2 regions of the Micromonospora sp. DT41 genome follow, and region 2 is predicted to be linked to the other one. Evidence: riboswitches for the same ligand, from Rfam matches in the RefSeq annotation. Region 2 holds a riboswitch; the other holds the start of a gene.
The links. A riboswitch is a leader RNA that binds a small molecule or an ion and turns the genes downstream of it on or off. The one in region 2 is predicted to bind cyclic di-AMP.
Positions count from the first base shown of each region.

Region 1: linked by a shared signal. The riboswitch ahead of ACLQ23_RS23325 (coiled-coil domain-containing protein) and the one ahead of ACLQ23_RS12210 (NlpC/P60 family protein) in region 2 are both predicted to bind cyclic di-AMP.

Region 1 covers NZ_JBNCKU010000013.1:36,382-42,190, reverse strand. Annotated here, with positions in the region: gene ACLQ23_RS23335 (1-phosphofructokinase family hexose kinase) at 1-717, opposite strand, end outside; gene ACLQ23_RS23330 (SRPBCC family protein) at 905-1,372, shown strand; gene ACLQ23_RS23325 (coiled-coil domain-containing protein) at 1,537-2,601, opposite strand; cyclic di-AMP (ydaO/yuaA leader) riboswitch at 2,607-2,738, opposite strand; gene ACLQ23_RS23320 (cation diffusion facilitator family transporter) at 2,879-3,796, opposite strand; gene ACLQ23_RS23315 (HelD family protein) at 3,903-5,809, opposite strand, start outside.
Region 2 covers NZ_JBNCKU010000005.1:304,477-310,285, reverse strand. Annotated here, with positions in the region: gene ACLQ23_RS12220 (pyridoxamine 5'-phosphate oxidase family protein) at 39-596, opposite strand; gene dcd (dCTP deaminase) at 674-1,252, shown strand; gene ACLQ23_RS12210 (NlpC/P60 family protein) at 1,328-2,368, opposite strand; cyclic di-AMP (ydaO/yuaA leader) riboswitch at 2,382-2,519, opposite strand; gene ACLQ23_RS12205 (N-acetylmuramoyl-L-alanine amidase) at 2,754-4,727, shown strand; gene ACLQ23_RS12200 (NlpC/P60 family protein) at 4,793-5,788, opposite strand.

The DNA.
Region 1 (5,809 bases), on a different contig from region 2:
CGGGTCGGCGGCCTCCAGCCGGGGCATCTGCACCTCGAAGAGTTCCCCGTCGATGAGCGTCAAGGCCGGCTGGTCGGCCCGGCTCACCACCACCGTCTCGGCGCCGGCCGCGTGCAGTTCGTACATCGCCCGGGTCAGCTCCGCTGTCTCGTCGTTGCGGGCGCGCCCGTCGCGGATCAGCTCCTCGTGGCTCACCTTGAGGAAGAACACCCCGCTCTCCAGCGCCGCACCGAGGTGCTCCCCGGAGAGGTCGACCACCACCCGGCTGCCGTTGGCGCCGAGGTCGGCGGCGAAGCGCCGGTACACGTCGGCCGGGACGAGCCACGGCTCGTTGGGCCCGCTCAGGATGCTCACCTCGGCGCGGAGGCCCTCGCCGAGCGCCAGGTTGTAGAGCTCGTCGAGCTCGTGCCGGCTCAGCGGGTGCCCCGGCACGTCAACGATCTCCTGCCGGGAGCCGTCCCGACGGTCGTGCACGTAGGCGCCGCTGCCGGAGTCCCGGACCACCACCTTGAGGTCGACGCCCTCGCTTACCAGCAGCGGCTCCAGCACCTGGCCGATCTCGCCGCCGAGCGCGGCGCACAGCACCACGTCGACACCGAGCGACAGCACCATGCGGGCCTGCCAGACGCCCTGCCCGCCGGGGTGCAGGTGCAGCTCGGGGTGGTCGTTCGGCTGATCCACAGTTACCGTCAGTTGCGGTGTGGGCGCGAAGACCATCACGTGCCCGCTCACCGGTCATCCCCGTTCATGCGTCCGCCCTTCATCACGACCGGTGATACCTCAACAGCTGACGGTAGTGATAACGCGTCGCCAATGCCCGGGCAACGGCCGGTGTCCGTCCGGACGTTGCCAGCCCCACCGGTGTACGGGACGATCGTGCGACCCATCGACGGCGGGAGACGGCGTGCTCAGCAGCGACACGTTCAGCTACACCGTGCAGGCCCGCTGTTCGCTCGCCGACGCGGCGGCCCTGCTTGGCGACCTGAGCCGCCAGGGCGAGCTGCACCCACTGATCATCCGGGTGCGGCGAGTCCCGCCCCGGCCCGGAGCCGTGGCCAGCTACACGATCAACGACCGTCTGGTCGCCGGCCCGCTCCGCTTCCGAACCACCTATCACGCGGACGTGCTGACCCTCGACGACGACGAGATCGTCACTGTCGCACGCCAGTGGCCGGCCACCACGGTGCGTAACCACACACGCCTACGCGCCGAGCCCGACGGCCTGGTCCGGATCGACGTCGAGATCACCCTGCGGGCACCGAAACCCCTCTTCCGGTACGCCTTCAGCCAGGCCCGAGTCGCCCACCTGGCCCTGGCGGCCCGGCTGGGAGCGGCCCTGGACCGCAGCGACAACCCCCCACCGTCGACCTGACCAGCCGCCGCTTGGCGCGCGGACCTTGTCATGATCGTGCTCGATCCAGGATGTCGTGGTGTCGGGCCGTTGGGAGGCCACTACATCCTGGTTCGAGTGCGGTCGCGCAGACGTACACCGGCCGGCGTCCCCGCGTGGGGGAGCGCCGGCCGGGTCGGGTCGGGCTAGTACACGGACAGGTGTACGTGGTTGGTGTGGTCGCTGGACGGGTCGCCGTTCGCCCCGCTGTACGACTTCCACCCGCTGCTGGGCAGCCAGATCTGCCTGTACCAGATCACGTACAGCACGGCGAGCCGGTCGGCGTTGCGGATGAAGTACGCGGCCAGGTTGTTGCCGTACGTCTTGTCGCCGCCGGTGGCGTCCCCGCCGAAGCCGTTCTTCTGCGCGGCGAAGTCGCAGGCGCGACCCTTGGGGTGCTCGCCGGAGCCGCCGGAGCGGTGGCAGGAGACGTACCTTGTGAAGCCCGCGGCCTTGGCCTGGTTGAGGGCGTGCAGGGTGCGTGGGGTGATGCAGCCGTTGGCCGGGGTCGGGTCGTTGACGCTGCAGGACTCGGACGGCCAGGAGCCGTCGGAGTTGCGCGGCGCGGGCTTGGCGTTGGCGGTGGAGGTGCCCCGGTTGGAGCCGGAGTCGGAGGCGGTGGTCTGCTGCCTGGTGTTGGCAACGGCCAGGGCGCGTTCGGCCTGCTCCTTGCGCTTGGCCATCACCTCGACCTGCTTGCGCTGCTCGCGGATCTCGCCGTCGAGGGCGACGCGGGTGCGGTTGGCCTCGTCCTTCGTGGCGATGAGGTCGCGCAGCACCCGGTCCTCGTTGGCGGCGACCACGTCCAGCGCGGCGGCGCGGTCCATGAAGCCCTCGGGGCTGTTGGTGTTGAGCAGCGCCGAGACGGTGCTGAGCCGGCCGGTGCGGTACGCGACGCCGGCGATCTCGCCGACCTTGCCGCTGCGTTCGTCCATCTCGGCTTCGGTGGTCTTGAGCTTGGCGGCGAGTTGCTGCTGCCGCTGGATCGAGGTGTCCAGGGCGCGCTTCGCGTCCAGGTAGCCCTTGCTGGCCGCGTCGAGTGCGGCGCGCAGGGCGGGGGTGCCACCCTCTTCGTCGTTGTCGGGTGCCGCGGCCCGTTGGGTGGCCGGGGGAGCGGCCGAGGCGGCGCCGGCGGGGATGGCGACGCCGAGGGTGAACATCATGACGATCAGCGCCGCCAATCGGGCGGCGGGGGGTCGTGCTGGTGCCACTGCGCATGTCCTTCCGTCAGCCGCCGACCGGGTTAGCTGACGGGTTCGGGACGGAAGATCCCTACCGCTGACGCGGATGCACCCCAGGAACATGGTTCCCCGGTTCGCCCTCTCGGGTGATTAGGCGGCGGCCGCCACCGGCGCCGGGAGGGCGCCGCCGGGTGGTGGCCGGGAGCCAGCCTACCGGTGCTCATGGGGCTGGTGCAGCGATTGTGACTGACGGTGCGCGAAGCGCTACCCAAAACACCGACAAAAGGTATAAAAGCTGACAACCCGCTCACCAAGTGACGGCACCGCAGGCCCCCGGGGCCGCACCGGGCTCGATCTGGAGCGTGGCGTGCTCGATCCGGAAGTCCTCCTGCAGGGCGGTGCGCGCCGCCGTGAGCACGGTGCCGACCTCCGCGTCGGGCGCCATCGTCAGGTGTGCGGAGGCCACCTCCATGCCCGAGGTGAGCGTCCAGACGTGCAGGTCGTGCACCTCGACCACGCCGGGTACGGCGGCGAGCCGGTCGTGCACGGCGGTGACCTGGAGGTGTTCCGGAGCGGCCTGCACGAGGATGCGGACCGCGGCGCGGCCGAGCCGCCAGGTGCGCGGCAGGATGAACACGCCGATGGCGACCGCTACCAGTGGGTCGGCCCACCACCAGTCGGTGACCGCGATGAGCAGTGCCGCGCCGATCACGCCGACCGAGCCGAGCAGGTCGCCGAGCACCTCCAGGTAGGCGCCCTGGAGGTTGATGCTGTCCCGGGCGCCGGTGCGGAGCAGGGCGAACGCGATCACGTTCGCGAGCAGGCCGAGCACGGCGACCACGAGCATCGGGCCGACCACCACCTCGTGCGGGTCGCCGAACCGGCCGATCGCCTCGATCACCACGTAGATCGCGACGCCGGAGAGCAGGACGGCGTTGGCGAGGGCGGCGAGCACCTCGAGGCGGTAGAGCCCGAAGGTGCGCTGCGGGTCGCGGGCGGCCCGTTGGGTTGCGGTGATCGCGGCGAGGGCCATCCCGATGCCGAGTACGTCGGTGAACATGTGCCCGGCGTCGGAGAGCAGGGCCAGCGAGCCGGTGTGCAGTGCGGCCACCGCCTCGACCACCATCAGGGTGGCGAGCAGCCCGAACGCTACCCAGAGCCGGCCCCGGTGCTGCTGTGCGGCGTTGCTGACCGACGCGTGGTGGTGGTCATGACCTGAGCCCACGAAACCCACCTTCCTGTGCCGGCCGGGACGGGGTCAAATGTATGTTCACATCGCTATGTATGCAACTGTAGGGCGCTGGTGGACCCTCGGCCCCGCCAACACGGATTCAGCCGATCGGGTCGATGGTGGTCAGTCGCTGGGTGGCCCGGGACAGCGCGACGTAGAGCGTGCGTACACCCGCACCCGGATCCGCCCGGATCTCACTCGGCGCGACGAGCACCACCCCGTCGTACTCCATGCCCTTGGCCTCCAGGCTTGTCACCACCTGCAACCGTGACCCGCCGAGCGCGCCGAGCCAGCCCGCGACCTCGTCGCGGCGGGGGACCGGCGTGATCACCCCGACCGTGCCGTCCACCTCGGCCAGCAGGCCGGTGGCCGCCTCAACCGTCGCGGCCTCCAACCCGGCCGCCGGTACGACGTGCTCGACCGGATCGACCCCGGTGGAGCGGACGGCCCTGGGCAGCGGCAGGTCCGGATACAGCCTGCGGATCTCGGCCGCCGCCACCGCGAAGATCTCCGCCGAGTTGCGGTAGTTGGTGGTGAGCGTGAAGTCCAGCCGCTTGCGCCGACCCAGCGCCTGGTCACGGGCCCGGGTCAGCTCCTCCGGGTCACCGGTCCACGCGGTCTGCGCCGGATCGCCCACGATGGTCCACGAGGCCAGCCGACCGCGCCGGCCGATCATCCGCCACTGCATCGGTGAGACGTCCTGCGCCTCGTCCACCACGACGTGCGCGTAGTCCCGGTAGTCCGCCGGACGCTCCCGCGCCGCCGCGCGGGCCGCCCGCTGGCGGTCGCCAAGTGTGCTCAGCTCCCGGACCCCGCCGGCGAGCTGGAACGGGTCACGCCGGGCGCGGGCCGGCTGCACGGGCTTGCCCAGCAGCGCGTCCAACTCGTCGAGCAGCGCCACGTCCGCGATGGTCAGGCCGTCGGTCTCCAGAGTCCGGTACGCCGCACCGAGCAGCCGGATCTCCGAGCCGGAGAGGATTCCTCCGGCGTACCTACGCAGACGGTCGGGACGGGCCAGCCAACCGAGCACGTGCCGGGGATGCAGCCGGGGCCACCACGCCTTGAGGAACTCCCGGAACTCCGCCCGCTCGGCGACCTCGTCCTCGAAGGCCCGCTGCTCCGGCAGCCGGCCGATGCCCAGGCGACGGGCCTGCGCCCAGAGCGCGGCGAAAACCCCGTCGAAGCCGGCCCGACGGACCTCGTTGCGGCGGGCGCCCCGGTTCAGCGCGCGGTCCCGGATCGCGTCGAGTTCGGCGCGGTCCAGCCGCAGCAGCGTGCCCCGGTAGAGCAGTCGCAACTCACCAGGCCCGCCCGGCACCGCGTCCCGGACGGCGCGCTCCAGCACCCGGCGCATCCGCAGCGAACCCTTCACCGCCGCCACGTCCGGCGGATCGGTGCGGGTGGCTGTCATCCCCGGAAAGAGGGTGCCGAGCGAGTGCAGGGTCGCCGTGTCCTCGCCGAGCGACGGCAGCACCGAGGCGATGTACTCGACGAAGACCGTGGACGGGCCCACCACCAGGATGCCGCCGCCGGCGTACCGGCTGCGGTCGGAATACAGCAGGTAGGCGGCCCGGTGCAGGGCGACAGCGGTCTTGCCGGTGCCCGGGCCGCCGGCGACGATCGTCACCCCGGAACCGGGCGACCTGATCGCCTCGTCCTGCTCCCGCTGGATCGTCGCCACGATGTCCCGCATGCCCCGCCCGGTGGCCTGGGACAGGGTGGCCAGCAGCGCGCCGTCGCCGACGACTGTCATCCCCTCCGGCGTGGCGGTGGGGTCCAGCAGGTCGTCCTCGATGCGGGTGACCCGTTCCCGCCGGGACTGGATGGTCCGTCGACGCACCACGCCCAGCGGCTGCGCCGGGGTGGCCTGGTAGAACGCGGCGGCGGCCGGCGCCCGCCAGTCGACGACGAGCGTTGTCGCGTCCTCGTCGCGGATGCCGAGCCGCCCGACGTGCAGCACCTGACGGTCCCGCAGGTCCAGGCGGCCGAAGACCAGCCCTTCGTGCT
Region 2 (5,809 bases):
GTCACGACGGAGCCGGCACCAGCGTTTTAGGGCCGTGGTCAGGCGGCGGCCGTCGTGCACTTGACGTCGCGGCTGAGCCGGGTCGGGCGAGCCTGGGGTACGCCGAGCGGCGCGGCCGCCGGGGCTCGCGGGTCGAGCCAGACCCGAACGGCCGGACGGCTCGGCGGGAGACCGGGAATGCCGGTGATCTGGTGCTCGCGGCGGGTCAGCATCGCCACGTCGATGGTGAACTCGAAGAGCCGCCAGTCGACCTGCGGCTCGGCTCGGGCGGTCTGCGCCAGCCGGGCCACCTGGGCCGGGTCGGTCACCGGCGAGGCGTGCCCCGCCACGTACGCCTCGTCGTCGCTCTCCTCCGGCGGGAACGAGTGCAGGGCGTAACGGCCGTCGCGTTCGAGGTCGCGGCGCTTCGGCGAGTCGATGATGAAGCAGAACAGGCCCTCGTCGGTGATGACCGGGGACACCGGATGGACGCGGGGACCGCCGTCGGCGCGGACCGTGGCCAGATAGCCGAAGCCCGGCCCGTACTGCTGCAGGAGAACGCGGATCCCGTCGGCGAGGCGGGGCTCGTCGGCGGCAAAATCGGACCAGGAAGCCATGCGGGCATTCTATCGAACAAATGTACGAGGGGCGACCTCGACACGCTGGTCACCGGCTGCCTCGCTATGGTGGTCCGATGCTGCTCTCCGACCGGGACCTGGTCACCGAGATCAAGGCCGGCACGCTGGGCCTGGAGCCATTCGAGCCCACTCTGGTTCAACCGTCCAGCATCGACGTGAGACTCGACAGGCTGTTCCGGGTCTTCAACAACCATCTCTACACACACATCGACCCGGCCATGCAGCAGGACGACCTGACCTCGGTGGTCGAGGTGCCCGACGGCGAGCCGTTCGTGCTGCACCCGGGCGAGTTCGTGCTCGCCTCGACGCTTGAGGTGATCTCCCTCGGCGAGCAGCTCGCCGGCCGCCTGGAGGGCAAGTCCAGCCTGGGCCGTCTCGGCCTGCTCACCCACTCCACCGCCGGCTTCATCGATCCGGGCTTCTCCGGTCACGTGACGCTGGAGTTGTCGAACGTGGCGAACCTGCCGATCACCCTCTGGCCGGGCATGAAGATCGGGCAGCTCTGCATCTTCCGGCTCTCCTCGCCGGCCGAGCACCCGTACGGCTCGGTGGTCTACGGCTCGCGCTACCAGGGCCAGCGGGGGCCGACGCCGAGCCGCTCCTGGCAGAACTGGCGGGCCTGGCCGACCCGTTGAGCCGCTCGACAGCTCGGTGTTAACAAGGGGCCCCTCCTCTACCTGAGGCGTTAGGAAGGGGCCCCTCCTTACATCTCAGCCGGGGCGGCCGTAGCTGTGGATCGGGCCGTCGTCGACCTTCTTCATCTTGACGGGTTGACCGGCCTGGGAGGCGTGCACCACCCAGCCGTCGCCGACGTACATGCCCACGTGGTGGATGTCGCTGTAGTAGAAGACCAGGTCACCGGGGCGCAGGTCGGCGCGGCTGACGTCCTTTGTCACCCGGCTCTGCTGCGCGGCGTTGTGCGGCAGTGACACGCCGGCCTTGGCCCACGCGGCAAGCATCAGCCCGGAGCAGTCGTACGAGTTCGGGCCCTCGGCGCCCCACACGTAGGGCTTGCCGATCTGGGCGCAGGCGAACTTGACAGCCGTACCCGCCCCGCCGCCGGGGTAGCTGGCCGGGCAGGGCGCCGGACGCAGCGGACCGCCGCCGCCATTGCCGTACACCTTGAGGCGCAGCTTCTGGAGCTTGTCGATCTCGGCGTTGATCTGCTTCTTCTTCGCCGCGAGCTGAGCCTCGGTCAGGGTCAGTTCGGCGACCAGCTCGTCCAGCGGCGCCTTCTGCCGGGCCAACTCGTCGCGCAGGTCGGCCACCTGCTTGACGTCCTGCTGCTGGTTGTGGGCGAACCGGTCGAGCATTTCCAGCTGGCCGACCATCTCGCTGGGCGAGCGGCTGCCGAGCATCGCGTTGACAGTGGAGACGTTCTCACCCATGTACGCGCGGACGGCCAGGGCGCTGACCTTGTCCATGGCCGCGTCGACCTGGCGCTGCAACGGGGCCATCCGGGCGGCCAGCGCGTTCGCCTGCTTGCGCTTTGCGGCCAGCTCGGTGCGGGTGGCGTTGTGCCGTTCGATGATCGGTTCGAGCTTGTTCCAGTCGGCGTCGATCTGGCGTTCGATCTCGGCGACGGACGGGTCCGCGTGCGCCGCAGTGGCGCTGCTGGTCAGGACGACGGCGACGCCGACAAGGGCGGCAAGAGCTGTGGTGAAGCGGGGCCAGCGTTGACGCGGCACGATCGGCAGGGGGTCGGCTGAGGCCGACCGCTCGGACGACGGCCGCGGGGCATGGAGTGCCACCGGGGTTCCGTACTCCTTCTTCCTGACCGCCTACCGGGTTAGCTGACGGGTTCGGGCGGGAAGTCGGCGCCCTACCGCAGGATCTGCGGATTCACCCCGGGGGAACCTGGGTCCCCGGCTCGTTCTTCAAGCGACTCGGCGGTGCCGGTCCGTTACCGCCCGGGATGGGCAGACCTGCTACCGGGCCGACGATTGACCAGAGTAGAGATGACCGTTACCGATCCGCAACCCGTGCGCCAGTGACACTCCGTGGCGATTCTGCGGGGTCACGGACCGCGTGCGAAGGTTTTTTTCCACAGGAGTCCATACATGGAAAGGTATTGACGCAGGCTCCCGGCCGGCGGGAGGGTGACCTCACAGTCACCCACGCAATCTAGGGGGTTCGATGCACCGTCCAACCCTGCCGTCCCGCCGACGCGCACTGCTGGTCACCGCCGTGGTCGCCGTGACCGCGGTGCCACTGCCCGCCGGTCCGGCCGCCGCCGCACCCGCCGCCGACCGCCAGCAGCAGTACGCCGCCGCAGCGAGCGAGTACGGCGTACCGGCCGACGTGCTGCTCGGCGTCTCCTATCTGGAGTCCCGCTGGGACAGCAACGCCGGCACACCCAGCACCAGCGGCGGCTACGGCCCGATGCACCTGACCGACGCCCGACACGTGACAGCCCTGCCCCGCGGCGGCCACCACGACACCGGCGCCGAGGACCCGCGCGGCGACGACTCGCGTACCGCGCTGGCACCTCGCGCAACCGCTGACCCCGCGCCGTCCAGCGCCGCCCTGCAAACCGTTGACGCCGCCGCCGCGCTGACCGGCGAGGCACCGGAGTCGCTGCGTACCGACCCGAACGCGAACATCAGGGGCGGGGCGGCGCTGCTGGCGTCGTACCAGCGGGAGCTTGGCGCGCCGGTCGGAGCCGGCACCGACCCGGCGGCCTGGTACGGCGCGGTGGCCCGCTACGCCGGCGCGGACAGCGCCGACGCCGCGGCGGCCTTCGCCGACGAGGTCTTCACCACCATCGGCGCCGGCGAGTCCCGGGTGACCGACGACGGCCAGCGGGTCACCCTGCCGGCCCGCACGGTACGGCCGGAGCGCACCTGGCTGGACCGGCTGGGCCTGCGCAAGCTCGCCCGCCCGGACGGGCTGGAGTGCCCCCGCACCATCTCCTGTGAGTGGATCCCGGCGCCCTACCAGGCGTTCGGGGACGGGGACTACGGCAACCACGACCTCTCCGACCGGCCGAAGCGGCAGAAGATCGAGTACATCGTCATCCACGACACCGAGGGGAGTTGGGCGACCACTCTGAAGCTCGTCCAGGACCCGACCTACGTGAGCTGGCACTACACGCTGCGCTCGGTGGACGGGCACATCGCCCAGCACGTCAAGACCAAGGACGTCGCCTGGCACGCCGGCAACTGGTACGTCAATGCCAAGGCGATCGGGCTCGAACACGAGGGCTTCGCCGCGCAGGGCACCTGGTACACCGAGGCGATGTACCGGACGTCGGCGAAGCTCGTGCGGCACCTCGCGCTGCGACTGGGCATCCCGCTGGACCGTCAGCACATCATCGGCCACGACAACGTGCCCGGCACCACAGCGGCGACAGTGCGCGGGATGCACTGGGACCCGGGGCCGTACTGGGACTGGAATCACTACTTCGACCTGCTGCACGCGCCACGCCTGGACACCGGCACCCCGGCCACCGGCCTGGTCCGGATCGACCCGGACTACGCCACCAACCGGCCGGAGTTCATCGGCTGCGTCACTCCTGGCGTTCCGTGCCCGTCGCGCGGCTCGTCGTCGGTGGTGCTGCGCTCCGCGCCGTCGGCCGACGCGCCGCTGGTAAACGACATCGCGCTGCGCCCCGACGGCACCCCGAACACGATGGAGGTGTCCGACCACGGCGCCCGGGCCTCCGCCGGCCAGACGTACGCGCTGGCCGGACGGCAGGGCGACTGGACGGCCATCTGGTACCTCGGGCAACGGGCCTGGTTCCACAACCCGGCCTCCGCACCCACCGCCACCTGGACCGTGGGGATGGTGGTCACCCCCAAGCCCGGCCGCGCCACCATTCCGGTGTACGGGCGGGCGTACCCGGAGCAGGCTGCCTACCCCGCCGGCGTGCCCTACCAGGCGATCTCGCCGTTGCAGTACACCCTCGCGGCCGGCCAGCGGTACTCCGTCGGCGCGGTGCTGCCCGGCGAGTACTACCGGGCCAGCACCTTCGACGGCTCGTCACCCGGCGACTGGACGGTGATCCGCGGCGACAACAGGTACGTGCAGATCCAGTTCGGCCACCGCATCATGTACGTCAACCTGGCCGACGTGCAGGTGCTGCCGTCCCCGGTGGGCGCACCCCGCTGACGCACTGACGAAACCGCGACGGCCCCCGGTCGGTGACCGGGGGCCGTCGTCGTGCGTGCTGTGGATCAGGGTCTGCGGAACCCGGCGACAGGCATGTGGTTGATGCTTGCCACCTGCACCGGTTTACCGGCGCGTGGGGCGTGCACCATCTGGTCGTTGCCCAGATAGAGGCCGACATGGTGCAGGTCGCTGAAGAAGAACACCAGGTCACCGGGGCGGGCGTCGGCACGCGAGATGGCCTTGCCCTCGTTCCACTGGTTGCCCGTGTGGTGGGTGAGGCTGATCCCGGCCGCCTTGTACGCGTACTGGGTCAGACCCGAGCAGTCGAACGAGTTCGGGCCGGTGGCACCCCAGACGTACGGCTTGCCGAGCTTTCCGCAGGCCGTCTTGATCGCGATACGGGCCTTCTCGCTGACCACACCGTTGATGGTCGGGCAGCCCGCCGTCTTGACAGTGGTCTTCGGCAGGGACGCCTCGAGCTTCTTGATCTCGGCGTCGATCTGCTTCTTCTTGGCCGCCAGGTCGTTCTGCTGCTTGGTCTGGGTGGCGATCAGCGCGTCGAGCTTCTCTTTCTCGCCGTCGTACTTGGCCCGGACGGCCAGCACGCCCTCGACCTCCTTGCGCTCCCGCGCGGCGAGCCGGTCGAGGATGGTGAGCTGCTCGGTGAGGGTGTCCGGCTTGGCGCTGACCAGCAGCGCGCCGATCTCCTGCGACGGGCCCGACATGTAGTAGCGGGAGGCGAGGTCACCGACCCGATTGAGCGCCAACTCACTCTGCAGGGCCAGAGGCTCGATCTTCTTCTGGAGGTCGGCCGACTTCTTGCGGTTGACCTTCAGATCCGCCCGCACCTTGTTGTACTGCTCGATGGTGGGCTCCAACTGCTCCCACTTCTTGTCGATCTGCGCCTCGATCTCGTCGACAGTGGGCTCGGCCTGCGCCGGGGCGGCGAGCATGCCGGCACCGACAGCCGCCGCGGCGACCAACACGAGCAGACGACGGGCGACCCTGCGTAGACCGCCCGGTCGAACGGGCGACCCCGGGGCGTGACGATGAGGGGGCATGGTTGCCACCGGCGTCGACTC